Linked DNA regions of Lichenihabitans psoromatis. The protein of the gene in region 2 binds, or shares a complex with, the protein of the main gene of each other region. Links are inferred from orthologs where the notes say so. Each region holds a gene or a part of one and is shown on either strand. Other genes may lie near its edges. The genes, in order: ccmE and ccmB.

Region 1 (14,238 bases), 1.6 Mb from region 2 along the record:
CATCGCGTCGACCCGGTGCAGCACGCGCCGCGCCACGACGATGCCGCCAAAGGTGCCGATGCCCGCAAGCCAGAGCAACGACGTGATCAGCGCGTGGGTGATGACCTTTCGCAGGCTTTCCCGCTCGTCGAGATCACGCCCGACCATAAGCCGAAATCCGCCCGGCAGCAGGAAAATGCGAGCCAGTGCCGTGTAATTCTGGCCCTTGTCGTTCGGGCGCTCGTAGGGCGTTTCGACGAGGCCGGGATGATCGATCACGCCGGACGGGAGCGTCGTCACATTGCCGGCCAGTTTCTCACCGGCATAGTTGGTGACAAGATACAGCGAGGAGCCGGGCTGGGCCGAACGCCGTTCGATGATGTCGACCAGATGTCGCATCCCGCCGGTCTCGTATTGCTCCGCAAGGCCGGTGATTTCGGCCTCGACGGTCTGCCCAATTTGCTCGTCGAGCAGGAGATTGACGTTCCAGGCGACGCCGCCGAGCACGAAGCCGGCACCGATCCCGAAGATGATCAGATAGGCGAGCGACAGCTTGAACACTGTCGTGCGGAAGAGCTTACCGAGCGCCGTCACGAATCATATATCCGGCACCGCGAACAGTGTGGAGCAGCGGCGGCTCCGGCCCTTTGTCGATTTTCGAACGAAGGCGGGAAATGTGAACATCGATCACATTGGTCTGCGGGTCGAAGTGATAGTCCCAGACATTTTCGAGCAGCATCGTCCGGGTCACGACCTGCCCGGCATGTTTCATGAGATATTCGAGCAGGCGAAACTCACGCGGTTGCAGCACGATATCCTTGCCGGCCCGCAGCAGTTTATGGGAGAGGCGATCAAGCTCGAGATTGCCGACCCGGTAGACTGTCGTGTCACTGGAGCCGGACGTTTTCCGCCGCGACAGCACCTCGACTCGGGCGAGCAGTTCCGCAAACGCGTAAGGCTTCGTCAGATAGTCGTCGCCGCCTGCGCGCAAACCCTTGACCCGGTCATCGACCTGCCCGAGCGCCGACAGGATCAGGACCGGCGTTTCGATCTTCTGTTCGCGCAGGCCGCCGATCAGCGACAGCCCGTCCATCTTGGGCAGCATGCGATCGACGATCAGGACATCATATTGACCGTCCCGGGCAAGCCCGTAGCCTTCCAGTCCGTCCGACGCGACGTCGGGGAGGTGACCGACTTCGGTGAAGGCTTTAGATAGGTAGGCCGAGGCCTCCGCATCATCTTCGATGATCAGAATCTTCATGCTGGACATGTATGACACTTTCGCGCCGCATATCAGCGGGTACGAGCCAAGCGGGCGAGAAAATTGGACCGGCAGCCCAGCCGAAGCCGGACTGCCGCATCGATTGGCCTACCCACCGGCCTAGACGTGGCGGGCCGTCGGCTTAGCCGACAGACTTCGTGGCCAAAGCCAGGAAGCGGATCGAATCACCGCTTTTCACGCGCAGCAGCAGAGCCTTCTGGCCGTCTTTCTTCGCAGCCGAGAAGGCGGCCGTGATTTCAGACGGCTTCGACACCGCTTTGCCGCCAGCCTCAAGGATTACGTCGCCGACGCTGAGACCCTTCTGAGCCGCGATGCCGTCCGGATCGACTTCGGCGATCGTGACGCCTTCCTTGCTGCCGCCGGGAACCACCGACGATGGCACCAAGGTCAGCCCGAGCGAGGTCATCTCGGCCTTGTCGTCCTGCGCCGGAACCTCGGCCTTGGCCTCCTTATCGGCCGGCAACTTGCCGAGCGTGACGGGGACCACCTTGTTGGTGCCATCGCGCCAGATGGTGAGATCGACCTTCTTGTCGGGTCCCATATTGGCGATCTTGCGCGACAACTCGCGCGGTCCGTCGATCATGTCGCCATTGACGGCCGTCACGACATCACCCGACTTGATGCCAGCGCTCGATGCCGGCGAACCCTTCTGCGGCTCGGCCACGAGCGCGCCCTTGGTGTCCTTCAGGCCGAGGCTGTCGGCGATGTCGGAATTGACCGGCTGAATCTGGATGCCGAGCCAACCGCGCGCCACCGACCCATTGGCCTTCAGCGAGGCCACGACGTCCTTGGCGACCTCGGCCGGGATCGCGAAGCCGATACCGACACTCCCGCCGGATGGCGAGAAGATCGCGGTGTTGACGCCCACGACCTGACCCTGCGTGTTGAACGTCGGGCCGCCCGAATTACCGCGGTTCACTGGCGCATCGATCTGCAGGAAATCGTCATAGGGCCCGGCACCAATGTCACGGCCGCGCGCCGACACGATACCGGCCGTCACCGTGCCACCGAGGCCGAAGGGGTTGCCGACCGCGATCACCCAATCCCCGACGCGAGGCGTGTGGTCATCCCAGGGAACGAAGGGGTAGTTGTCGCCGGTCTTGGCCTTCAGCAGGGCCAGATCGGTCTTCTTGTCGGTACCGACGACCGTCGCAGGGACGACAGTGCCGTCGTTCAGCGTCAGTTGCACGTCGGTGGCATTTTCGACGACGTGGTTGTTGGTCACCACATAGCCGTCCTTCGAGATGAAGAAGCCCGAACCCTGCGCCATGCCGGTGCGCGGATGCGCGTGCGGCATACCCTGCCCCTCGCCGAACTGCTTGAAGAAGCGGTACAGCGGGTCGTCTTTCGGGATGTTCGGCATCGCGCGCTGGTTATTGTTGCCAGCGCTGTTGTCGCTGTCGCTATCGTCGGCCTCGGTGATCTTGACCTTGACGGACACGACCGCGGGGCTGACCCGGTCGACCACATCGGCGAACGAGCCGGGCGCGATCTGTGCGGGCGCGGCTTCCGGCGCAATCTGCGCTGCGTGAACGGGCGCGACGCTCATCAAAGTGGTCTCGGCCGCGACGCCGCCAACCGCGATGACCGCGACGGCGCCCAGAAGGGCGGCACGAAGACGGGTGCGGGGGGCGCGGGAAGCAGAGGTCGACGCCGATCCCTGCAGGGGATTGATTTGGCCGGGCTGTGTCATTGTTGAACTCCTCGGGCTGATCCGAAGCACGCCTTGCGTGTCGTGCTTATGAAGGCAACATGGAGTAGCGCGGCTTACGCGACCATTTCCGTCGCGTGAAATCTTCGTAAGAAACGGTTCGCTGATCGAGCAGGATAGCGGGAGACTATGCCTCGCTCCGGATGTCGAAAGACGTGACCATTCCGTTGGCGACACGAAAGATATGGCCGACCATCTTATCGGTCAGCCCATGGGTTTGATCCTGGAGCGGCTTTCCTTCCAGATCGCGAACGGACTGCCGAACCTCGACCAAGATCGAGCCATCGGCCATCGTCTCAAAGCCGACGGGCTCGACATGTGGACTGACGATCGACCATTGGCGTGTCCAGTAGGCGCGCACGGCCTCGCGGCCATGAACGTGACCGCCGTCCATCCCGTTGGCCCAGGCGACATCATTGGCCAGCACGGCCAGCACGGCGTCGATATCGCGCGCGTTGAAGCTCTCATATATCCGCTTGATGGTCTCGATCGCATGGTCCATCGGGTTCTCTCCTTGGCATGATCGCAAACGCGATATACATATGTACGTCTATATAAGAGTATCGGCAACAGGAGATGGTCGATGAACCTCGATGTACTCTCGACGCCGGGCCACCTGATCGCTCTGGCGGCGCGCGGATTTGCCCGCCTGAGCGAGGCTCGCCTCAAGCCGCTCGGCTTCGGCGTCGGCCAAGTTCCGGTGCTGGTCGCACTTCAGAATGGTCAGGCGAGCACGCAGCGTGATCTCGCCCGCTTTGCTCGGGTCGAGCAGCCCCCAATGGCGCAGATGCTTGCCCGCATGGAGCGGGACGGTCTTGTCCAGCGCACGCCTGACCCGACCGATGGCCGCAGCCAACGCGTCGTGATGACGGAGGTCGCAAAAACACGAATGCCGACCGCAGTCACGGCTCTGTTCCGAGGCAACAGTGAGGCTATGAGCGGCTTCACCGAGGCGGAAGAGGCCGAATTCGTCTCGCTCTTGTCGCGGCTCATCGCCAATCTCGATCGACTCGCGAGTGATGACGGAAGCAGCGCGAGCGAGCCCCGCCCCTAAACCGAGGGCGGCTCCACGAGACGGCTCAGTGCGGCGCGCTCGGCGTCGCTCAGCGGCGGTTCGGCAAGAGGCGCATGTCGTCGCCGCGCCATCAGCAGGCCGCCTGCCCCGAGCAGAAGCAGCAAGAACGGCATGCCCCATAATAACGCCGTCTCGGGCCGCAACGGTGGCTTCAGCAGGACAAAGTCGCCGTAACGCGCCACGAGATAATCGCGGACCTGTTGGTCGCTATCACCGGCGACGAGCCTCTCACGGACCAGCAGGCGCAGATCGCGCGCCAGGGTCGCGGCTGAATCGTCGATCGATTGATTCTGGCAGACGAGACATCGCAGTTCGGACGAGAGGTCGCGGGCTCGCGCCTCCAAAGCGGCGTTCGGCAGAATTTCGTCGGGCTGCACCGCATGGGCAAGCGACGGCACGAGCAGCAGCGCCAGAAGCGCGTAGAGCAACCATAGCCGCAGACGCCGCATCATTCGGCCGCTTGTGGGGCAAGCGGGGCGGGATGCGCGCGCGCCGCGCGGCGCGCGAAGCCGATGCGAAGCCGCCGGTCGGACAGGGACACGGCGCCACCCAGCGCCATGATGAGTGCGCCGATCCAGATCATCGTGACCAGAGGTTTCCAAAACATCCGGGCGTCGATCGAGCCATCGTCATGCTGATCGCCGAGGCTGATATAAACCTGACCGAGATTTATCGTGGCGATACCGGCCTGCGTCACGCTCATCTGGCGTACCGGGAAGGTGCGTTTCGACGGATCGATCGTGGTCACGAGCACACCGCCGCTCCGCACGTCGATCGGGACCGCGACTTCGCTATAGTTCGGACCCTGCCGCGTCTGCAGGTCGCGGATCGTTACGGTATAGGGGCCAAGATCCGTCGTCTGGCCGGGTTTGACCGCGACGACCCGTTCAACGCCCCAGCCGGTCGCGGCAAGACCCATCAGGGTGACACCGATGCCTGCATGCGCCAGCGCCGTCCCCCAAGCCGAGCGTGGCAAGCCAACGGCGCGCGACAGCATAACTCCGATTGGAACACCACGACCGGCGACGCGGGAGGCGATCTCGGCAAAGGCTCCGATGATGAGGTAGAGCGCCAAGCCGACCCCCATCGCGGTCAGCACCGGGCCGCCTTTGATGACGGTCGCCAGAACGAGCGCCAGTGCAAAACCGAGCGCCGCAGCCACCATCAGCCGCTGCGCCGCGCCCACGAGATCGCCGCGCTTCCAGGCCAGCGACTGGCCGAGCGGCATCGCCAGCAGGATCGGCACGAAGATGGGGCCGAACGTCAGGTTGAAGAACGGCGCCCCGACCGAAATCTTCTCGCCAGTCAACGATTCCAGCGCAAGCGGATAAAGTGTGCCGGTCAACACGGTCGCGCAGCAGGTGGTCAGCAGCAGGTTGTTAAACACCAGCGCGCCCTCGCGCGACACCGGCGAGAACAAACCACCCTGCCGTAACGTCGGAGCGCGCCACGCGTAGAGCGCCAACGAGCCGCCGATGAAAACCGTCAGGATCGCCAGGATGAAGACACCGCGGGTCGGATCGGTCGCGAACGTGTGTACCGAGGTGAGCACGCCCGAACGCACCAGAAAGGTGCCCAGCAGCGACAGCGAGAAGGTGAGGATCGCCAGAAACACGGTCCAGATCTTCAAGGCTTCGCGCTTTTCCATGACGGCCGCCGAGTGCAGCAACGCGGTTCCGGCCAGCCACGGCATGAGCGAGGCGTTTTCGACTGGGTCCCAGAACCAGAACCCGCCCCAGCCGAGCGTATAATAGGCCCAGTAGGAGCCCATCGCGATCCCGAGAGTCAGAAAACCCCAGGCGATAAGGACCCAGGGGCGCACGAAGCGGGCCCAGGCAGCATCGAGCCGGCCGCTGATCAACGCCGCCGCCGCGAAAGAGAACACGATCGAAAAGCCGACATAGCCGAGGTAGAGCAGCGGCGGATGGATCGCCAGCCCTGGATCCTGCAGGATGGGATTGAGATCCTGCCCCTCGAACGGTGCCGGCAACCGTCGTGCGAACGGATCCGAGGTGAAGAGGATGAACAGCAAAAACGCCGAGGCGATCCAGGCTTGAACCGCCAATGTGTTGGCCCGGAGATCGTCGGCCATGCCACGGCCCATCGTCGCGACCGCTGCGCCGAACACCGCGAGGATCAACACCCACAGGAGCATCGAGCCCTCGTGGTTCCCCCAGACGCCGGAGATCTTGTAGATCAGCGGCTTGGTCGACAGCGAATTCTCGACCACGTTGGTGAGGCTGAAATCAGACGTGACATGGGCGTAGACGAGCGCCACGAAAGCGTAGCCGATCAGAACGAATTGAACGCAGGCTGCCGGCGCCGCCACACCCGCCAACCCGGCATCGCCGCGCCGCGTGCCCCAAATGGGCAGGACGGACTGCACCAACGCAACCGCAAGCGCCAGAACAAGGGCATAATGGCCGGTTTCGACGATCATCTGCGCGCGCTCATGGGATAGCCTTCGCGACCTCGCCGCTGCTGGCGCTCGCGGCCTTCTGGTCGCCGCGCCACACGCCTTGCCGCTTCAAGCTGTCGGCCACATCCTTTGGCATATAGGTGGCATCGTGCTTGGCCAGAATTGTATCGGCGCGAAAGCCGCCCGCAGCGTCGAGCACACCTTCGGCGACGACGCCCTGCCCTTCGCGGAACAGATCCGGCAGCAGCCCGGTATAGCTCACTTTTACGTCGCGTTTCAGATCGGTCACCATGAAGGTCAGACTGGATTGTCCGAGCCGGACGATTGATCCCTCTTCGACAAGCCCACCGATGCGAAGGCGGGTCCCGGGCGGAGGCATCTTCTCGACGAGGTCGGTCGGGCCATAGAAAAACACGATACTGTCGCGAAGCGCGTACAGCACGAGCCCGGACGCGATGGCGAGCACACCGCCCGCAGCGCCGATGATGGCCAAACGACGCCCCTTCCTGGTCAAACCCTTATCCCTCCAGTCCGAGTTGATGGGCGAGATTGTCGAGCTTGGTTCGGGCAGCCGAATTCTCACTCAAAGCCTTTCTGGCCTCGGTGAGGGACTCCCGTGCCTTGTTGGCATCTCCGAGCACACTATAGGCTCGCACGAGACGCAGCCAGCCCTCGGGATCGCGACCGTTTTGCACAAGGCGCGCCGCTAAGCCATCCACCATGCTGCGAATGGCGGCTTGCTGCTGATCGGCCGGCAAAGCCGCGATGACGGCGCCGGCCGGCGTTGCTGGAACCTCGGAATTGCGTGCCATCGGGGTCGCGGGCCCCGCCACGGCCGCCGTTTCGAGACCCGCAATATGACCCTGCACCGCCGCCAGCCACGGTGCGCCCGGCGGCGCGTCGGCCGCGAGTTTGCGCCACAGGATCAAAGCATCGGCGCGGTTTCCATCCTGCTCGGTCGCGGCCGCGACGAAAAACCGGGCCTGCGGCAATGTCGGATCGTCGCTCAGCGCTTTGTCGAAGGCGGCGCGCGCTTCGGCCGTAACGACGCCGTCGGCCGCCATCACCAACGCCTGCCCCAAGGCGGCGCGGCGCTCGGCATTTTCACCAAGGATCCGAAGTGCCGCCGCATAGGCGCGGGCCGCATCGTCGTAACGGCCCATCTTAAAGTAGATGGGAGCGATGAGAGAGAAGCCGCGCCCATCGTTGGGATCGGCAGCCAGACGAGCCTCGATCTTCGGGATAATAGCGGCAAGATCGAACGAAGAAGCTGCGGCGCGTGAGGCGATCGGCATATCCGGCTGCTCGGGACGACCAACGCGAACATACAGGCCGATCGCCAAAACCGGGACCAGCACGACGGACGCCACGACAGCAACAAGTCGTCGCTTGCGGAAGCCGACATCGGGGCCGGAAGGCTCTGGCCGCTTATCGGAGAGGAGCAACCGGCGGGCGATCTCGGCTCGCGTTGCATCTGCTTCGGAGGCCTTGACGAGCCCCCGCGCGATGTCGTCGTCGACCTCGCCAAGCTGACTTCGGTAAAACGCGACATCGACCGACCTGCCACGGGCAAACGAAGCGGTACGCGCCAACGGCCAGACGAGACAGAGCACCACGGCGGCGGTCATCAACGCGAAGACGATCCAGACCATACCGACCGCAAACTCCACTCAACTAAACCGAGGCATGCACCGATCGAGCGACCCAAATCGCCCGCTTGGATCAGCTCGTGATGCGATAGGTTCCGTCGGGGTTCGAGCACCCCGTGCCATGGCCGACCTGCGGACGACCGGCGATAAAGATCGTGCTCGTGAAGGCGCGGCAGGAGTCGGCCGTCGCGGGAGCGGCGCCGCCCGGCGCGCTGACATTCACGATCGCGGATGCTGGAGTTCCCGGCGCGGGTTCGACAAATCCAAACAGGCCGTGCTCGCCCTTCCAGGTCTTTCGCTGCCCAGACGCGAGCGCATCCTGCTCGGACGCGAGAGCCTTGTCCCGATCGGCCTGGCTGAGCTTGGAGCCGACCGGACCATCGAGGAAAGTGCCATACATGATCGGCGGCGGCGCAGCCGGCACGGGCGGGGTCGCGGCCGAAATGGAATTCCCGCCTCCCGTCATCGAGCAGCCCGCATTAACCAGACCCGCCGCCAGACACAGACCCACTGCCCACAGAACCCGCATGTATCCACCCCGTCACAGCCCGCCGATCGGTGCCTTGCGCGGCATGGAGGCGAAACTCTGTCGAGCCTTAAGGCTTCAGCCGGCCCCCGGCAAGCGGAGCACAGCCCTCAAACCACCGAGCGGGCTGTCGAGAAGTGTGAGGCCGCCCCCGTAGGCAGCCGCGAGATCGGTCACGATCGACAGGCCCAATCCCGAACCCGGCTTAGTCTCATCGAGCCTGCGCCCGCGTCGCGTCACAAGGTCGCGCACATCAGCGGATAATCCGGGGCCATCATCGTCCACCATCAGCACGATGTCGGAGGTAATGCCATCGCGGTCATCTTGGGCCGCCTCGCCCCTGACGCGGACCTCGCGCTTGGCCCATTTGCCGGCGTTGTCGATCAAGTTGCCGATCAGGTCGTCGAAATCCTGCTTCTCACCGCGAAACCGCAGACTATCAGAAACCGTGACCTCGAAGGCGAGATCCCGGTCGCGATAGATTTTGCCGAAGGTGCGGACGAGCGCATCGACGGTGGGCTTGACCTCAGTGACGGTGCCGATCACGCTGACGCGCGCAGCGGCACGAGCCCGATCGAGATAATACGAGACCTGATCGCGCATGACACCGGTTTGTTCGCGAACCTTAGCGGCGAGATCCTGGGTGGAGAGATCCTGGGACCCGCCAGACGTCTGAGCATCGGCTTCGTTGACCAGCACGCTAAGTGGCGTTTTCAGCGCATGGGCCAGATTTCCGACATGCGTCCGCGCGCGTTCAACGATCTCGCGGTTGGACGATATCAGGAGGTTCAACTCACCCGCGAGCGGCGCGAGATCCGGGGTGAAGCGGCCCTCGATCCGCTCGGCCTCGCCGCGCCGGATCGCCGCGACACCGTCCCGAATTCGCCGGAGCGGCCGCAGGCCATAGCGAAGTTGGACGGCCGTCGAGCCGACAAGCACGAGCCCGAGAACCCCGAACGTCAGTCCGAGCGCCAGGTTGAAACCGTCGATATCGGCCGACATTTCTTCCGGGGATGCCGCGACCTGAACCAGATACCGGCCATCGTCACCCGCATCGATGAAACGCTCGACGATCCGCAATCGCCGATCATCCGGACCGATCGCATAGCCCCTGCGAATGCCGCCGGCCGTGATGGGCGCGCCGGTATCGGCCAATTGCGGAAGCCGTTCGGCAAACAGGGATTTCGAGGCACGGATATCCGGCTTGGCTTGATCAAGCCGGGTGATTTGCCAATACCAACCCGAGAGCGGCAATTCGAACATTGGTTCGCCGAGTTGCCCAGCCCCATGCCCTTCGTCGCCCGCCGCCGCGACATCCCCGATCAACGCCCGAAGATACACGCCGAGCCTCTCGTCGAAGTCGAGTTCGGCGGCGTGAAAATTGATTTCGCTCAGCGTAATGCCGGAGATCAGGAGAATGAAGAAGCTCCAGAACGCCGACGACATGAACAGGCGGGTCGCGATCGATCGACGGCTGAACCATCCGACGACACGCGACCGCGGCCGCGTCAGCCGTTCAGGCTCCACGCTTGCCGGTTGGACCGCCACCCGCTCCGGCTTTTGCGGCTTGTTCAGAAAGTTCAGCATTCTCAACGAGATATCCGAGCCCTCTCATGGTCTGTATCAAGTCCACACCAAGTTTCTTGCGGAGCCGACCGACAAACACCTCGATCGTATTCGAGTCACGATCAAAATCCTGATCGTAGAGATGTTCGACCAACTCCGCACGCGAGACGACGCGCCCCGCATGGTGCATCAAATAGGAGAGGAGACGATATTCATGCGACGTCAGCTTCACGGGATTGCCGTCGACAAGCACGCGGCTGGCGCGGGTATCGAGCCGCACCAATCCGCTCACGAGTTCGGCCGTGGCGTGACCCGCCGAGCGCCGGAGCAGTGCCCGAAGCCGCGCCAAAACCTCTTCCATATGGAAGGGCTTGGCGACATAATCGTCGGCACCGGCGTCAAACCCTCGCACCTTGTCGCTCCAGCGATCGCGCGCCGTGAGGATCAGCACAGGAGCTGACCGTCCGGCCGCGCGCCACGCCTCGAGGACCGAGACACCATCTTTTTTGGGCAGACCGAGATCGAGCACGATGGCGTCGTAGGGCTCTGTCTCGCCGAGAAATTGAGCTTCCTCGCCGTCGTAAGCGCGATCGACCGCATAGCCCGCGCCTTCGAGGGCCGTGAACAGCTGACGATTCAGATCCTTATCGTCCTCGACCACAAGAAGACGCACCGGCTACCCTTTCCTATTGTCCAGGCTTCATTCAGGCTCTCGATGTTGATCACGATCCTGGGCGGGGCGGCATCAACGTCCCATTGGTTGCATCGACCAGCATGTGAACGAGATGCCCGTCATGCCGCAGAATCGTCACGTCGTAGACCATCTGTTGGTTCAGACGGCAGAGCTTGATGCCGACCGACTCGCCCGGCATCCCCCGTCCTGCCTCTTCGACAGCGCGATAGGGCGGCAAAAGCTTCATGGTCTGCAGAGTTTCGCGAGTTTCCCCCGCCGACAGACACGTCCGGAGACGTGTCTCAGTGGCCTGAGCCACGTGTGGCAGACCCACGACCCCGAGCGTCAGTGCCGCCCCCATGATGCGAACCAAAGACGTCATGGCTTGATCCTAAGTTCATCGCGCTGAACGCCTTATGAATGCGCGTGATGATGACGGTTCGCGTCGGCCGACGTTTCAATCGCCCGCGACGTCCTGTAGATCTCGGTCAGACGCGCGCCCATCCAAATCATCAGGGCGCATCGATGGACGAATGTCATGAAACGGCCGAGACAGCCACCAACCAGTCCCTCCTCCATGACGGCGCCCGGAGCGGGACGACCCGGCCGCGAGCGAGACCATTCGGCCCCGCATCGCGCCTCACCCTTATCGGGCTCCTACAAGACCGCCACGGCGCGTCTCCGTGCCACGCCCGAGTTGACGCTGATCTGGGGCTTTCACGCCGCACAGGAAGCATTACGGTCAGAAGGCCGCAAGATTCTCAGGGTGTCGGCCACCGAAGCGGCAGCGGAACGGCTCGCCCCGGAGCTCGAGGCGCGCGGGATCACGCCGGAGATCTTCACCGGAGCCGATCTCGACGCCAAAATGCCGCGTGATGCGGTGCACCAGGGCGTCGTCGTCGAGGCGCGTCCCCTGGCCGATCTCGACATCAGCGACGTGCCCGATATCGGCACGCTGCTGGTCCTCGATCAGATCACCGACCCGCATAACGTCGGCGCCATCATGCGGACAGCCGCTGCCTTCGATGTCGCCGCGATGATCACGACGGAGCGCCACGCGCCCGATATGACCGGCGTGCTGGCGAAAAGCGCATCGGGCGGGCTCGAACACGTGCCGGTCGTTCATGTCGTCAATCTCGCGCGCGCCCTCGACAGCCTCGCCAAGCGGGGCTTCCAGATCGTCGGCCTCGATTCCGAAGGTACCCAACCGCTCGAAGACGTCGAACCGTCGTCGTCTCTGGTGCTGGTGCTCGGCGCCGAGGGAAAGGGCTTGCGTCGGCTCACCCGTGAGCGGTGCGAGGTCGTGGCACGGCTCGACATGCCGGGCGCGATCAAGAGCTTGAACGTGTCCAATGCATGCGCGGTGGCGCTCGCAACCCTGCGGCTGCGACGACCCGCAAGCTGAGGCGCGTCGACTGGTCTTGACCGCCGGCCTCCAAGGCACGCTCTAATTATACAAATATTTTTTGTTATTAAAAATGATCTCGCAATCGAGATTGGGATTGTTATATTCGATGGATCGGGGTTGTTGCCTCCTTTAGACTTATGCAAAACAAGCGCGGCGACATGGCTCATCTCGCCGGACAGCAAGGACCGACCATGGCTCACGTCATCACGGCCAGTAGATTGCGCGACGGTATCGTGGTGTTTCGTGGCGCTGGCGCGGTTTGGGTCGATCATCTTCGGCTTGCCGAAGTCCTGCCCACCTCGGCCGAGGCAGAGGGCGCGCTCTCGGCCGCCAAGCAGGATGAAGGCCGGAATATCGTGGTCGATGCCTATGTGATTGAGGTCGTCGAGAAGAACGGGGTGATGGCGCCCGTCCGGCTGCGTGAGGCAATCCGCGCCGAAGGCCCGACCATTCACCCCGAACACGGCAAATCGTCCATCGCTCTGTCGACAGACGGATCGTCAGCATCAGATCGCGGGTAGAACGATGTATCGCTACGATGAATTCGACGCCCAATTCGTCTCCGAACGCGTCACCCAATTTCGCGACCAGGTGGAACGTCGCCTTGCCGGTGAGTTGACGGAAGATCAGTTCAAGCTGCATCGCCTGATGAATGGCGTCTACTTGCAACTGCATGCCTACATGCTCCGCGTCGCCATCCCCTATGGTGTGTTGTCGTCACGCCAATTGCGGAAGCTTGCCCACATCGCGCGGCGCTACGACAAGGGCTTTGGGCATTTCACGACGCGCCAAAACATCCAGTTCAACTGGCCGGCGCTCGCCGATTGCCCCGATATCCTGGCCGAGCTCGCGACGGTCGAGATGCATGCCATCCAGACCTCGGGCAATTGCATCCGCAACGTGACGGCCGACCAGTTCGCCGGTGCGGCCGCCGACGAGATCGTCGATCCCCGCCCCTACGCCGAAATTCTCCGGCAATGGTCGTCGCTGCATCCCGAATATTCGTTTCTGCCACGCAAGTTCAAGCTGGCGCTGACCGGTTCCCCGAGCGATCGCGCGGCTATTCAGGTGCATGACATCGGCTTGCAAGTGGTACGGAACGAGGCGGGAGAAATCGGGTTTCGCGTCTTCGTCGGCGGTGGCCAGGGTCGCTCCGCTTTCGTGGCCAAGAACATTCGCGACTTCCTGCCTGAAGCCGATTTGCTCGCCTATGTCGATGCGATCGTGCGTGTCTATAATCTCGAGGGGCGGCGCGACAACAAATACAAAGCGCGCATCAAGATCCTGGTTCACGAGAAGGGCCTGGAGCCGATGCGCGAGGCCGTCGAGGCCGAGTTCGCGCGCCGTCCAGATCATCCACTGACGTTGCCGCAAGCCGACATCGACGCCATCACGGCTTATTTCGCCTTGCCGCCGCTCGAGTCGCGCACCGCCGACGCACCCGCGACCGCCAAGCGGCGCGCAGCAGATGCGCGTTTTGCGGCCTTCGTCGACACCAATGTCACGCCCCATAAGGTGCCGGGCTACGGCATCGTGACGATCTCGCTAAAGCCGATCGGCGGCATTCCGGGGGACGCGACGGCGGAGCAGATGGAAGCCGTTGCCGATCTTGCCAATTGGCATTCCTATGACGAATTGCGGGTCACGCATGAGCAGAATCTCGTGTTGCCGCATGTCGCTCTCGACGATCTCCCGGTGATCTACGATGCCTTACAGGCCGTTGGTCTCGCGACCCCGAATGTCGGCTTGGTGACCGATATCATCGCCTGCCCCGGTCTCGATTATTGCGCGCTGGCGACGGCCCGCTCGATCCCTGTGGCGCAACGGATTTCGGAGCGGTTCGGCGAAGGCGCTCGCGCCATCGAGGTTGGTGATCTCAAGATCAAGATCTCGGGCTGCATCAATGCTTGCGGCCATCACCACGTCGGCCACATCGGCATTCTTGGTCTT
Region 2 (14,197 bases):
TTCTCCGCCGCATAACCGAGTTCGACGCAGCAATCGAAGAGCCGACGCGTTTCAGGGGCCAGCCGCGCGATGGCGGGGCCGGATGTATTTGGGTTGACGCCGCTGATCAGGAGGCGATCGGCATTGCCGTTCGCCAGTAATTCCAGTGCCTCGGTGATACGATCGGCCCCGCCCGTCAGCGCCACGACGCCCTCGGCGTGGTGGATTGGCTCGGGCTCACTGCGGTCGAGCGTCTGCACGAACAAGAAAAAGCCGGCTACGAGACCGCCTGTCGCACAAAGGCAAAGCAACAGGATCAGCCGGCTCAGCATGCGCAGCAGCGAGGGTCGCGAGTGGCGTCGGCTCACGCGAGCGGGACTGTCGCGTTCGGCCGTCACGGTCGCATCGTCCTCTGGGTTGCGCTCCGTCGAAGAGGCGACATGGTGACGTCGGATGCCGGGTTCACTCAAGTGCCTGCAAGTGGCGGAACACGATGGTGCGGGACGTGATTCCGGTCGCGAATGCAATGCCGACCGCGATCGCCAGGATCGCGAGATAGCCCTTCAGCCCGAGCGTGAAGGAGCCGAACAGGGCTTCGAGCTGGTCACCGCCGGGCGTCGCCACCATCCAGCTCTGAACGAGACCCGCCGCCACGAACATCAGGCAGGCGAGGCCGCCACCGATAAGGCCGCCCTTGAGGCCCAGCCGGAGAAAATGCTTCTGAAACTCGCGCGCAATGAAGCGATCCTCGGCGCCGACGAAATGCAGCACGCCGACAATCTCCTGATTGCCCGACATGGCGCCGCGCGTCGCGAAGGCGACCGCCAGACCCATGGCGGCCAGCACCAACAAAAAGATCAAGACCGCCACGACCACGACCGTGTTGGCCATGGTGGCGAGACGCGCCAGCCAGAGGTGATGATCGTCGAGGCTCACGCCCGACACGGCATCGGTCAAGGCCTTGCGGAAGGCCGCGAGATCGGCGCCACCCTCGTCACGCAACCGGATGACGATGAGGCGCGGAATCGGCAACTCCGCCATGTCGAGGCCTTGCCCGAGCCAGGGTTCGAGCAGACGCTCCGCTTCCGTCTTGTCGAAGACGGTCGCATCCGCGACGCCCGGCGTCGCACGCGCGATCGCGGCCGCCTTGGCGACTTCGGCATCGATGTCATGCCCCGCCATCGGGCGGACCTGGATCGTCATCTCTCGCGAGACCGACTGGCTCCAGTCCCGCGACGCCCCGGCGATCAGAATGGCGCTGCCGGCCGTCAGCGAACCGAGGAATGTCATGATGGCGATGACGGTGACGAGCGCCCGACCCGCGATCGAGCTGATCGGCACCAGCGGCATGTCCTTGCGAAGCGCGAGTTCGCCCGGCGTCGAGCGACCCGGTGTTTGCGCGGCACCCGGAGCATCGTCGCGAGAGGGTCGTTTCACCAAAGCCATGCTGGCTTCCTCATTCGTAAACATGCAGGCGACGGTCGCCGAGGACCAGTCGGCGCGCCGCCTCGAACTGGTCCATCAAGGCGAGATCATGCGTCGCGATCACAACCGAAGTGCCCGACTTATGCAGCTCCATGAACAGCCGCAGCAGCCGCCGCGCCAGAGACGGATCCACATTCCCGGTCGGTTCGTCGGCAAGCAGCAGCTCCGGCCGCATGATGAGGGCGCGCGCGATGGCGGCACGCTGCTTCTCGCCGCCCGAGAGGATCTGCGGCAGCACGTGCATGCGCTCGCCAAGACCGACCCAACGCAGCAATTCGACCACTTCGGACCGATACGTCGCTTCCTCGCGTCCTTTGACCCGAAGCGGCAAGGCGACATTCTCGTAGGTCGTGAGATGCTCCAGCAACCTGAAGTCCTGGAACACCACACCGATCTTGCGGCGCAACCCGGTGATTTCATCTTTGGCCAGCGAGGCGGCGTCGCGCCCGAAGACCGTGATGAGGCCGCGCGTCGGTTTGAGCGAGAGCAGGATCAGGCGCAGCAGGGTCGTCTTGCCGGCTCCCGATGGGCCGGTGAGAAATTGGAAGGAATGCGGCTCGATCGAAAAGGTGAGATCTTTGAGGATCTCTGAGCCCATTCCGTACCGCAAACCGACATTTTCAAAACGCACCATGCTCGATCCTTGAACACCCGGAAACGATCAGTCGCCCCATGAACCCTAGCCCGCATCCCAATTTTGGACGACCGCTCGGGCGTCGTCGCATTCGGCCCGGACATCTCTCATTAGCCCGCCACGGATTAAATCCGCCTTAACCATAAGCGGCCTCAATGGCGACATCGGCGCGCGGCGCATCGATTCTTTTCAAGGCCGCAGCCAACTTTCAGCATTCGGACGCCCCATGCGGATCATCTGCCCAACCTGCGCCATCCATTACGATATCGATGCAGACAATATGACGGCAGCGGGACAACTCGTGCGGTGCGGCGATTGCCGTGACGTGTGGCTGGTGCGGCCTGGCGACGAGCCCGCTCGGCCGGCGCGGCCGGAACCGCAGAGTGCCGTCGGTGAGCCGACGAGTTCCGATCCGTTCGTTCAATGCGGCTGGATTCCCGCGACGCCGCAACCGGCCACACAGGGCAACGAAAGGGCTGATCGGCCGATCGACTTCAACGCGGCGCGGGCGCGGCTCCGGCCACAGCCTGGCCAAATGTCGACGGGCGCCACAGTCCGGACCACGTTGGGCGCCATCGCGATCGGCCTGTTCGGCATCGGCTCTGTGGTGGCGGCCATCGGTGTGCCGCTGATCCACAAAGGTGCCATCCGGATCTCGTTCGGCACGGCCGCACCGACCCCACACACGCTCATCCCCCGGCTTGGCGCCGACAAGGGTTTCCGTGTCAGCTTCGCCGAGGGCCTCGTCCCCTGAGCGACTCTCGCCTGGCTTAGACCCGCCCTTGGCTCGTCCCCCTTGGCTTGCCAGGCCGGATGGGTTGGCTTCTAAGGGTGGATTGACGGGGGCACGCCATGAACCGACGATCCATCACGGTCTTGTATGACGAGACCGCCATCGCGAATCGCACCGAGGCGATGGCGGACGAGATCGCGGCCGTTGGCGTGCATGATCTCCTGGTCATCGCCGTGCTCAAGGGCTCGTTCATGTTCGCGGCCGACCTGATCCGCGCCATGCACCGCAAGGGGATGGCACCGGAGGTCGAGTTCATCCACCTGTCGAGCTACGCCGATGCGACCGTGTCGTCGGGCCTCGTCAAAGTGGTGAAAGACATCGATGCGCCTGTGTCCGGTCGCGATATTCTGCTGGTGGACGACATTCTCGAATCCGGCCGCACGTTGGCGCATGCCAAGGCCCTGCTGATCGAGCGCGGCGCCGCCCGCGTCTTCACCGGCGTGATGCTGGAGAAACCTGGCAAACGCGCCGTGCCGTTCGAGGCCGATTTCGTCGGCTTTCAATGTCCCGACATTTTCGTGGTCGGCTACGGCATGGATGTCGCGCACCAATATCGGCAACTTCCCTACATCGGCGTCGTCGACAATTAGCCGTTCAGCGTCAGGATCGCGCCGTTCAGCGCCGTCGCAAACGACACCCAGGCGAGATAGGGCACGAAGCAAAACCCCGCGATCCGATCCAGCCTGAAGAACAACACCATCGTGACCGCAACCGCGACCACGAGGGCCACCACCACGATCAGACCGACGCGTGGGTTGTGGCCGGCGAAGAAAGCCCAGGACCAGGCGGCGTTGAGCGTGATCTGAACCAGGAACGAGATCACGGCCGCGCTGCGCCCCCGCGTCGCGGGCGGCAACCGCAGGATGCGGAAAAACGCGACCGCCATCAAAATGTAGAGCAGCGTCCAAGCCGGGCCGAACAACCAGTTGGGTGGGTTGAACGCGGGCTTGGTCAGCGTCTCGTACCACGGCAAATTCGGGAAGGTCGCGAGATTACCGAGCAGAAATGCGGTGACGACGGGCGCGATGGCTGCGAGCGACGTCGAGATCGTGCCGGGACCGGATCGTGAGGGAATCGAGGACAAAGCGCACCATACCTGTTGATCGGGAAACGCCGGGAACGGTCAGCTCGCGGCCTTGCGGATCGCCTCGAGCAGGGCTGGGCGTGTCGCGTCCGTCAAGCCGCCGACGAGCTTATAGGCGATCGTACCGTCACCCTTGATCACGAATGTCTCGGGCACGCCATAGACGCCGAAATCGATGCCGGTTCGGCCGGACGGGTCGGTCCCGACGCGTGCGAACGGATTGCCCTTTTGGCCGAGGTAGCGGCGGGCGTTCTCAGGATCTTCCTTGTAGACAATGCCGGCCATGGTGACACCGGCGAGCGCGGGGTCGCGCGACAGCGCCATCAGGGCGTCGTGCTCGTCGTGACATTCGGCGCACCACGAGGCGAAGACATTCACGAGCGTCACATGACCCTGACGAAGATCGGCATCCGTCAAGCCGCCGGGGCCGCGCGTTTCGAGCCCTGGCAACGGCGCCAGCGCGAAGACGGGCGCGGGACGCCCGATCAGGGCCGAGGGAATACGGGACGGATCGCCCGCGCCGAGCCGCACCATGAACAGGCCCGCCAGGGCCACGAAGGCGACCAGCGGAAGCATGACGAGAAAGCGCCGCCGCGGTCGCTCGATGTCAGATGACCCGGAAAGCGGCGTCTCGGTCATGCGTCGAGGTCCTTGCCGGCGGGGCGGCCGAGCCGCGCCAGGGCGCGCAACTGGGCGCGATAATCGAGCAGCACGGCCGCGAGGGTGCCGCTCAGCACGAGGCCGGTGATCACGAAGGCCGCGACGATGAAACCGACGTGCATGTCGACCGGCTGATCCATCACGGCGACACCCTTGCGGGCCGCATACGAGCGACGCTCGGCTTCGCCCCCGCAGCGACCAGCATGGTGAGCCGTCGCACGCGGCGTCGCAGCACCTCGTTGCGGGTCGCCATCAGATGCAGGGTCGCGAACAGCGCCGTATAGCCCACCGCCATGACGAGGAGCGGCCACAGCATCGAGGCCGCGATCGTCGGACCGCCCATGCGGAACACCGAGGCCGGCTGGTGCAAGGTGTTCCACCAGTCGACCGAGAATTTGACGATTGGAATGTTGATGAAGCCGACCAATGTCATGATCGAAGCGGCGCGCGCCGCACGGCCCGGCTCCTCGATCGTCTGCCATAGGGCGACGAGGCCGAGATAGATCAGCAACAGCACGAGTTCCGACGTCAGTCGCGCATCCCACACCCAATAGGTGCCCCACATCGGCTTGCCCCATAGCGAGCCGGTGACCAGGCAGATGAACGTAAAGGCTGCGCCAAGCGGTGCGGCCGCCTTCTGGGCCGCTTCGGCCAGCGGATGCCGCCAGACCAGCGTCGCCAACGCCGCGGCCGTCATGACCAGATAGGCCAACAGCGACACCCAGGCGGCCGGCACGTGGATATACATGATCCGCACCGTCTCGCCCTGCTGATAGTCGGCGGGTGCGACGAACAGCGCGAGATACAGCCCGACCGCCAGGGCGAGCGCCGCGACGCTCGCGAGCCACGGCAGCAGCCGGCCGGTCAGCCGGAGAAAATTTGTGGGGTTGGCGTAGGTGGTAAGGATCGACACGACCTCAATTTAGGCCAAGCTGCCGCATCCTACCAGCGACGACTTGCGGTCGCATGAACCGATTGGGTGACGCCGGTCGTCGCAGTGCCTCACTCCCCAGCGCCGCGAAGCGCCGCTGCGGCCGCAAACGGCGCCAGCGCCAAAGCTCCGAGGCTGAGACCGCAGAGGATCAGGAGCGGCGTGAGGAACGGGACGGTGCCGCCGCTCGCGGCCTGCGCGGTCGATACCCCGAAGATCAGCACCGGCACTGCAAGCGGGATCACCAAGATCGAGAGCAGCAGCCCACCGCGGCGGAGACTGACCGTGAGGGCCGCGCCAATCGCACCCAGGAACGTCAGCGCGGGGGTACCGACCAAGAGACTGAGCGTGACACCCCAAAGCGCCGGACCATCGAGGGCCAGCATCAGGCCGAACAGAGGTGCCACGATCACCATCGGCAGGCCGGTGGCGCACCAGTGGGCGAGGCATTTGGTCAGCACCACGAGTTCGAGCGGAACAGGGCTCAGCCGCAACAGGTCGAGCGAGCCGTCTTCGTCGTCGGCTTGGAACAATCGGTCGAGCCCGAGCAGCCCAGACAAAAGCGCCGCGATCCAGAGCACGGCGGGGCCGATGCGCGACAAGAGGTTCAGGTCTGGGCCGATCGCGAACGGCACGATGGTGACGAGACTGAGAAAGAAGACGACGCCCATCAGGCCGCCGCCGCCGATGCGACGCGCCAAGGTGAGATCGCGCCGGAACAGCGCCAGAAGCGCGCGGATCACCGGATCACGTCCGAGATCACTTGCGAAATCCCTTTATTCTGATGACCGACCCGCATCACGGCTCGAGCCACAGGTCGCGCAGCCCCGGCAAGTCGAGCGGCGCATGAGTGGACGCGAGGATCAAGCCACCGCTGGTCAGGTGATCCGTCATGATCTCGGCCAGCATGGCTTGCGCGGCGCGATCGAGCGCGGTCGCTGGCTCATCGAGCAGCCATAGCGGACGATGCGCCGTCAGCAACCGCGCGAGCGCCACCCGCCGCCGCTGTCCCGCGGATAAATAACCGACCGGGATGTCGATAACGTGGAGCAGATCGAGGCGCTTCAGCGCGAGATCGGGCGAGGTTGTGACGCCGCCGCTCAAGGCCGCCGCGATCTCGATATTTTCGCGTGCCGTCAGTGCGGTTTTCAGCCCATCGGCATGGCCGACATAATGCACGCTTTCGGCGAGCATCGGCGCATCGGCCCGGTTGGCGCCCTCGGCTCCTGTCCATAGGACCGTGCCCGAAACCCAAGGCAGAAACCCGCAGATCGCGCGCAGCAGCGTGGATTTGCCGGCCCCGTTCGGGCCGGTCACCTGCACGGCCTCGCCCGGAGCGATGCTGAACGACACGCCCTGCAACACAGTGCGGCTGCCCCGGGCAATCGTCAGGTCGTCGACCAGAAGATGGGCCAGCGAAGAGCGGGTCGTATCCAGGCGAGACCTCATTGATGCTTGGCAGGCAGCCTTGCTCCGTGTACCCCGCAACTTTAGAACTATCTACAACAACACGCCCCCGTCCCATCACGATCAGGGAAAAGCTATGGCCTCGCTCGACAGCTTTAAATGCCGCAGGACGCTCGACGTCGGCGGCGAGAGATACGTTTATTTCTCCATTCCCGAGGCGGAGAAGAACGGCCTCGCCGGCGTGTCGCAACTTCCCTTCTCGATGAAGGTGCTGCTCGAGAACCTGCTGCGCTTCGAGGATGGCCGATCGGTCACGAAGGCCGACATCGAACAAGTAGCGCAATGGCTCGACAAGCGTGGCAAGGAGGAACGCGAAATCGCGTTCCGTCCGGCCCGGGTTCTGATGCAGGATTTCACCGGCGTTCCGGCTGTGGTCGATCTCGCGGCCATGCGCGACGCGATGCTCGGGCTCGGCGGCGACGTCAACAAGATCAACCCCCTGGTCCCGGTCGATCTCGTCATCGACCATTCGGTTATCGTCGACGAGTTCGGCACGCCGCAGGCGTTGAGCGACAACGTCAATATCGAATATGAGCGTAACGGCGAGCGCTATCGCTTCCTGCGCTGGGGGCAGCAAGCCTTCTCGAATTTCCGCGTCGTGCCGCCCGGCACGGGCATCTGCCACCAGGTCAATCTCGAATATCTGTCGCAGACGGTGTGGAGCCGCCCGGAGACGATCGACGGCGAAACCGTTCAGATCGCTTATCCGGACACGCTGGTCGGCACCGACTCGCATACGACGATGGTCAATGGACTGGCGGTGCTCGGCTGGGGCGTCGGCGGCATCGAGGCCGAAGCCGTTATGCTGGGTCAGCCGCTATCGATGCTGCTGCCGCAGGTCGTCGGTTTCAAACTGACCAATCGTCTGAAGGAAGGCCGCACCGCGACCGATCTGGTGCTGACGGTGACGCAGATGCTTCGGAAGCTCGGGGTCGTCAATAAATTCGTTGAATTCTACGGCTCCGGTCTCGACAGCCTGTCGCTCGCCGACCGTGCCACCATCGGCAACATGGCGCCGGAATATGGTGCGACCTGCGGCTTCTTCCCGATCGATGCAGAAACCATCACCTTTCTCGAGGCCACTAACCGGACCGATGCGCGCGTCGCGCTCGTCAAGGCCTATGCCGAAGCGCAGGGCATGGTGCGCGATTCATCGCTGCCCGACCCGCTGTTCACCGAGACGATCGAGCTAGATCTCAGCGACGTCGTGCCCTCGCTGGCAGGACCGAAGCGCCCCCAGGATCGCGTCACGCTGGAAACCGCAAAGGCGAGCTTCAACAATTCCTTGCTGAAGGAATATAAGGTCGACGACACCGATGTGCGGTTCTCGGTCGAGAATGCCGCCTTCGATCTCGGCCACGGCGACGTCGTGATCGCCGCGATCACCTCCTGCACCAACACCTCCAACCCGAACGTGATGATCGGGGCGGGATTGCTGGCCCGCAAGGCGGTTGCGGCCGGTCTCAAAACCAAGCCGTGGGTCAAGACCTCGCTGTCGCCCGGCTCGCAGGTGGTGGGTGAATATCTCGCCAAGACAGGCCTGCAGCAGGATCTCGATGCGCTCGGCTTCAACGTGACCGGATACGGCTGCATGACCTGCATCGGCAATTCCGGCCCGCTGCCGACGGATATCTCGAAGACCATCAACGACCATGACGTGGTGGCGTCGGCCGTCATCTCGGGCAATCGAAACTTCGAGGGTCGCGTCAATCCGGACGTGAAGGCCAACTATCTCGCGTCACCCCCGCTTGTCGTGGCCTATGCGCTTGCAGGGTCGCTCCACGTCGACCTCGTCAACGAGCCACTCGGCATGGGCCACAACGGCCCCGTCTACCTGCGCGACATCTGGCCGACCCAGGAAGAAGTCTCCGATATGCGGAAGGCGTCGGTCACCAAGGCGACCTTCGCGGATCGATACGGCAACGTCTTCGAGGGCGACGATCACTGGAAGGGCATCGAGATCGCGGTCAGCGAGACCTACCATTGGAGCATGGCCTCGACCTATGTGAGAAACCCGCCCTATTTCGACGGCTTAACCAAGACGCCCGCTGCCATCGCGGACATCAAGGACGCGCGGGTGCTCGGCCTGTTCCTCGACTCGATCACGACCGACCACATCTCGCCCGCCGGCTCGATCAAAGCCGCGTCCCCAGCGGGCCGCTACCTGATGGAGCATCAGGTCCGCCCGCAGGATTTCAATCAATACGGCACCCGCCGCGGCAACCACGAAGTGATGATGCGCGGCACCTTTGCCAATATCCGCATCAAGAACCAGATGGTGCCCGGCGTCGAAGGCGGCGTGACCCGTCACTACCCGTCAGGCGAGGAACTGCCGATCTACGACGCGGCCATGCTGTATAAGCAGGAGGGCGTGCCGCTGGTCGTGTTCGCCGGCAAGGAATATGGCACCGGCTCGTCGCGCGATTGGGCCGCAAAGGGCACCAAACTGCTCGGCATCCGCGCCGTCATCGCGCAGAGCTTCGAGCGCATTCATCGCTCGAACCTCGTCGGCATGGGCATTCTGCCCCTGACGTTCGAAGAGGGCATGTCGTGGCAGACCCTCAACCTCAAGGGCGACGAGACGGTGTCGATCGTCGGCTTGGGCGAAAGCCTAAAGCCGCGCCAGACGATGGAAGCCGTCATCACGTCCGACAAGGGACGCGTGACGCATGTTCCGGTGATTTGCCGCATCGATACGGCCGACGAACTGGAATATTTCCGCCACGGCGGCATTCTTCAATACGTGCTTCGCAACCTTGCGGCCGCCGCCTGAGTATCCCCTGAACGATCGGCCCGCTGCGGAAGCGGGTCGATATCGGGGACAATGACGAGCGGGCGGAGCGTCTTCGAGGCGGTCACGCCCCCGTTCCGAGGGAGCAATCATGACCTATGTGGCCGCAGAACACCGCTACGAGACTGCCACCTTCCGTCGCTGCGGGCGATCGGGCATCGATCTTCCGGCCATTTCGCTTGGGCTCTGGCAGAACTTCGGCGGGACCGACGTCTTCGAGACCGGCCGCGCGATCCTGCGCCGCGCCTTCGATCGCGGCGTGACCCATTTCGATCTCGCCAACAACTACGGTCCGCCCTACGGGTCGGCCGAGGACCATTTCGGCCGTTGGATGGATCTCGACTTCCGTCCCTACCGCAATGAATTAATCATTTCGTCCAAGGCCGGCTGGGATATGTGGCCCGGGCCCTACGGCAATTTCGGGTCGCGCAAATATCTCGTCGCCAGCTGCGACGATAGTCTGAAGCGGATGAACCTCGACTATGTCGACATCTTCTATCACCACCGGCCGGACCCTAAGACACCCCTCGAAGAGACAATGGGCGCGCTGGATCAACTCGTGCGCTCCGGCAAGGCGCTCTACGTCGGTGTGTCGTCCTATTCTCCCGAGCGAACTCGCGCGGCCTACACGATCCTGAAGCAGCAAGGCACGCCCTTCCTGATCCACCAGCCGTCCTATTCGATGCTGAACCGTTGGGTCGAGAATGGGCTGCTCGATACACTCGAGGAGATCGGCGTCGGCTGCATTGCCTTTTCGCCGCTGGCCCAAGGCCTGCTGTCGAACAAATATCTGAACGGCGTGCCGGAGGCGTCGCGCGCCGCCAAAAATGGGTCGTTCTCCCCCGATCACGTCTCGGACGACAATCTCGCCCGCATCAAGGCGCTGAACGACATCGCTCAAGCCCGCGGACAGTCACTCGCTCAAATGGCGATCGCCTGGGTGCTACGCGATAAGCGTGTCACGTCGGCCCTCATCGGGGCGCGGACGGTCGAGCAACTCGACAATTCGCTCGATGCCCTCAACAATTTGGCCTTCGACACCGACGAACTCGCGCGCATCGATACGCATGCGACCGAGGGCGGCATCGACCTGTGGCGGAGCCAGTCGGCCATTCCGGCCGAGGCGTGAGGCTTCAGCGGTCCGAATGACCGAGATCGCGACCGGGGTCGAGTTGATCCCGGACGCGTTGCTTGAGCACCTTGGCTTCCGGAAAGCCGCCGTCGCGCTTGCGCTCCCAGATGACGATGTCGTCGTATTCGACCCGGAACGTGCCACCCGTCGACGGCACGAGCGCGACCTCGGCTAGCTCGGTTCCGAAGGTCGACAGAAGTTCCTGGGCCATCCAGGCGGCTCGAAGAAGCCAATGGCATTGCGTGCAATAGACGATACCGATCCGCGGCTTGGCCTCGGGTCGCGCCTCGGCCGCGGGTCCGATGTCGGTGTCGCTCACGAAATTTCCTCGACGATCTTGGCGATGAGCGAGCGATCGAAGCTCTCGAAGCTCTCGGCGCTCGACACGAAAGCGGCGACGCCGCCGATCACGTTGGTTTTGTAATAGGCCGCAAGTCCACCTGGTGGATGCGTATGTTCCACGAGATAGCGCGGCCCGTCCATGCTGCTCAGGATCACCAGCCCGTTGATTGTCGTAACCCCATGGGCAAGAGCCGCGTCTCGCGCCGCCTTGATGTCCGTGCCGCCGTTACTGGCCCCATCGCCCGACACATCGATGATGCGCCGCGTTGCCACGAAGGACGCATGGTCGAATTGCGCGGTCGCAAAATCCAGCGCGGAGCCGATCGCGGTTCGATCATAGAAGGAACGCGGAGCCCCCAACACCAGTTGGGCGAACGCTTTGGCGTCGGCCTCGTTGCGGATCGGCGTCCAATCGATCACGAGTTTCTGCGACTCCGATCCAGCCCATTCCATGAACGCGACCGCGATGGTTTTGTCCGGGTTGGACGCGATCGCCTCGAGCACGCGCGGATCGGCCAAAGCGGCCGCATATCCCTTCCGCTGCAGCTCGAACTTTTGCTCGTCGATGCTGCGGGACACGTCGGCTGCGAGCACCAGCAGCACATCGACATGCGGTTTGCCCGAAGCGAGAGGAGGCTCCTGCGCGAAGCTCGGTGAGGCTTCGATCAGAAGCGCCAGAAAGACGGCGAAGCGGAGCCCAGAGCGGCGTTCCATCGGCGATCTCCGTGAGGCGAGCCGCATCTTTCCGCATCGCGGCGATCCGACTACGGTTTCGTGCCGAATCAGGAGAGAACATCATGGCCAAATTGCACGCAAATCCGATGCTGCGTCACCAGGGCTCGCGGCCGGTCAAGCGGTCGGCCGTGATCAGCGTGGCGACGCTGGTGCTCGTCGGGTGGACCGTACCGGCGGCGCTCGCGCAACAGGCCAACGATCCCGACGCAGGCTATGCAACCCGGCCGTTCACGCCGCCGAACTTCAAGATGCCGGAGGGAGCCGGTTGCGCAGGCGACATCGCCCGTTGGCGTGCCGTGCAGGATAACGATTACGCCAGCGGCAACATCGAACCGAAGGTCTACAACCAGATCAAGGGTGAGATCGCCAAAGCCGAGAGCGCCTGTTCGGCCGGGCATGATGGCCAAGCCAGCGGCATGGTTGCGGCGTCCAAGCGCCGGCATGGCTATCCGGGCTGATCAGCGCTCCGGACTACAGATCCCGCGCGAACATATGCCGCATATAGACGGTCACGAAGACCGGCATTTCGGGGCGCATGTCGGCCTCGCCCCGGACCACATGGATGCGGACCAATTCCGGATCGGCGTCCCGCGCGAGGGCCGCCTCGATCCGGGCCGCCAGCGCATCGGCAGGCTCGCGCGATCGGACCAGTTTCATGCAGCACACCCGCACCGGATCGTGCAGGAGAGTGAAGCCGGGCGCAAAATCGAGGTCGTCGGGATCGAGCCCGGTCTCCTCGACGAGTTCGCGCCGGGCGCTACCGTCGAGATCGACGCGATCGCCCACGAGATCACTGAGATCCGGCGTCCCGGAGGGAAAGTAGATGCGCCCCGCATTGGCGGTGTGGGGACCCATCTCGCCGAGCACGAATCCCCCGTCGGACCCGCGCAAGGCCGCCATCGCGAAGCCGTTGCGAACGCCGAGCATCGGGTAACCGAAATCGCGCCACGCGAGAAAGGCCTTGAACTCGGCCTCGAAATACGCGCCGCGATAGACCCTCCGGCCCGTGTCGTCCTGCTCCACAGCGCCGCGATGCTGTAGCAGGACGCGGCCGTTGAACATCTTCGGTAAGGCCGCCAGGAGCGTCGCCCAATGCGCGTCGATCGCATCGGCGTGGTCGCTGGCGAAAAGCCACGGCACCGTCTCGAGACAACAGTCGATGGCATCGACATGATCGAGCGTGAACGGCCCTTCGGGAGTGACGCGCTCGGTCACTCAAGCTCCAGCGTTCCGTGCGACACCACGATGGCGGTGCCGCCGATCGAAGCGGACACCAACCGCCCGTCGCGCAGAGTGAGGCCGAGTTCGATGAGGCTCGGACGTCCCAACTCGAACCCCTGCTCGATGATGAATGCATGGTCACCGTCGGCAAGGTCGCCATAGTGCAGGAGAACGCCCGCGAAAGCCGCGACCGCACCACCGGTGGCCGGATCTTCCGCAATGCCCATGTTTGGCGCGAACATGCGGGCGCGGATCTGGTGGTCCGGGCTCGCGGTGTTGTCGGTGTAGAGGTAGACGGCACCGAACTCCCCGAACGCGTCGCGCCAGCGCGTGAGGTCGGGCCTTGCCCGTGCGAGGGCCTCGCGGTCGCGCAACGGTATGAAAGTAAAAGCCACGCCCGCAGAAAAGACGCTGGAAACATGACGGCCGAAGCCGATGTCGTCGACGGTCAGATCGAGGGCCGCCGCAACCAAAGTGTTCGATGCGGTCGTGCCGCTCGAAGCCGGAAGTCGAGGCAGATCGAAGCGGGCATGCGCCACGCCCGCCCGCATCCGAACCCGGCAGGTCACTGGCCCGATCGTCTCGTCGAGCACCACCGTTACGTCGCCGGTCGCGAGGCGGTCGCGGTGATACCGCAGCGCTAAAAACACTGCCGTTCCGACGGTCGGATGACCGGCAAACGGAAGCTCGGCCGCAGGTGTGAAGATCCGCAGACGAGCTTCATGCGCGGGATCGCGCGGCGTTTGAACGAAAACGGTTTCGGACAGATTGAATTCGCGAGCGATAGCTTGCATCCGCGCTGGATCGAGAGCGTCCGCATCGAGGACGATCGCCAGAGGATTACCCGCGAGAGCCACATCGGTAAACACGTCCAACGTGGCGAAGGGGCGGCTCATCCTGCCGAGGCTCCGATCGCTTTTTGCAGAACATCAGCGACTTGATC

The links.
Region 1: the proteins of ccmB (region 2) and ccmE are in contact, whole or in part, in a solved structure (PDB 8CE8), measured with the Escherichia coli proteins. The link is inferred for Lichenihabitans psoromatis from one-to-one orthologs.

The regions. Positions count from the first base shown.
Region 1 is NZ_CP036515.1:3,093,748-3,107,985, reverse strand. What follows is about bases 5,240-8,107. They hold ccmE (cytochrome c maturation protein CcmE), read right to left. Parts: upstream 6,981-8,107; coding sequence 6,498-6,980; downstream 5,240-6,497. Other genes in these bases: ccmI (c-type cytochrome biogenesis protein CcmI), read right to left, coding at 6,985-8,107; EY713_RS14410 (heme lyase CcmF/NrfE family subunit), read right to left, coding at 5,240-6,487. Also shown: EY713_RS14440 (sensor histidine kinase), read right to left, coding at 1-573; EY713_RS14435 (response regulator transcription factor), read right to left, coding at 557-1,240; EY713_RS14430 (Do family serine endopeptidase), read right to left, coding at 1,383-2,954; EY713_RS14425 (nuclear transport factor 2 family protein), read right to left, coding at 3,100-3,474; EY713_RS14420 (MarR family winged helix-turn-helix transcriptional regulator), read left to right, coding at 3,556-4,026; EY713_RS14415 (cytochrome c-type biogenesis protein), read right to left, coding at 4,023-4,496; more of EY713_RS14410, read right to left, coding at 4,496-5,239; more of ccmI, read right to left, coding at 8,108-8,118; EY713_RS14395 (hypothetical protein), read right to left, coding at 8,189-8,644; EY713_RS14390 (ATP-binding protein), read right to left, coding at 8,720-10,087; EY713_RS14385 (response regulator transcription factor), read right to left, coding at 10,158-10,880; EY713_RS14380 (PepSY domain-containing protein), read right to left, coding at 10,930-11,262; 23S rRNA (guanosine(2251)-2'-O)-methyltransferase RlmB, read left to right, coding at 11,419-12,285; EY713_RS14370 (DUF2849 domain-containing protein), read left to right, coding at 12,480-12,809; EY713_RS14365 (nitrite/sulfite reductase), read left to right, coding at 12,814-14,238. UniProt on the Escherichia coli protein: Heme chaperone required for the biogenesis of c-type cytochromes. Transiently binds heme delivered by CcmC and transfers the heme to apo-cytochromes in a process facilitated by CcmF and CcmH.
Region 2 is NZ_CP036515.1:1,458,069-1,472,265, reverse strand. The notes cover bases 4,474-7,300. They hold ccmB (heme exporter protein CcmB), read right to left. Parts: upstream 6,310-7,300; coding sequence 5,638-6,309; downstream 4,474-5,637. Other genes in these bases: acnA (aconitate hydratase AcnA), read left to right, coding at 7,110-7,300; ccmA (heme ABC exporter ATP-binding protein CcmA), read right to left, coding at 6,365-7,015; EY713_RS06805 (heme ABC transporter permease), read right to left, coding at 4,775-5,548; ccmD (heme exporter protein CcmD), read right to left, coding at 4,611-4,775; EY713_RS06815 (DsbE family thiol:disulfide interchange protein), read right to left, coding at 4,474-4,614. Also shown: EY713_RS06845 (YdcF family protein), read right to left, coding at 1-377; EY713_RS06840 (cell division protein FtsX), read right to left, coding at 442-1,425; cell division ATP-binding protein FtsE, read right to left, coding at 1,436-2,098; EY713_RS06830 (zinc-ribbon domain-containing protein), read left to right, coding at 2,325-2,852; hpt (hypoxanthine phosphoribosyltransferase), read left to right, coding at 2,951-3,481; EY713_RS06820 (TspO/MBR family protein), read right to left, coding at 3,478-3,975; more of EY713_RS06815, read right to left, coding at 4,015-4,473; more of acnA, read left to right, coding at 7,301-9,806; mgrA (L-glyceraldehyde 3-phosphate reductase), read left to right, coding at 9,916-10,953; EY713_RS06780 (Rdx family protein), read right to left, coding at 10,958-11,275; EY713_RS06775 (DUF1194 domain-containing protein), read right to left, coding at 11,272-12,012; EY713_RS06770 (hypothetical protein), read left to right, coding at 12,096-12,491; EY713_RS06765 (NUDIX hydrolase), read right to left, coding at 12,505-13,248; EY713_RS06760 (PhzF family phenazine biosynthesis protein), read right to left, coding at 13,245-14,150; EY713_RS06755 (response regulator), read right to left, coding at 14,147-14,197. UniProt on the Escherichia coli protein: Required for the export of heme to the periplasm for the biogenesis of c-type cytochromes.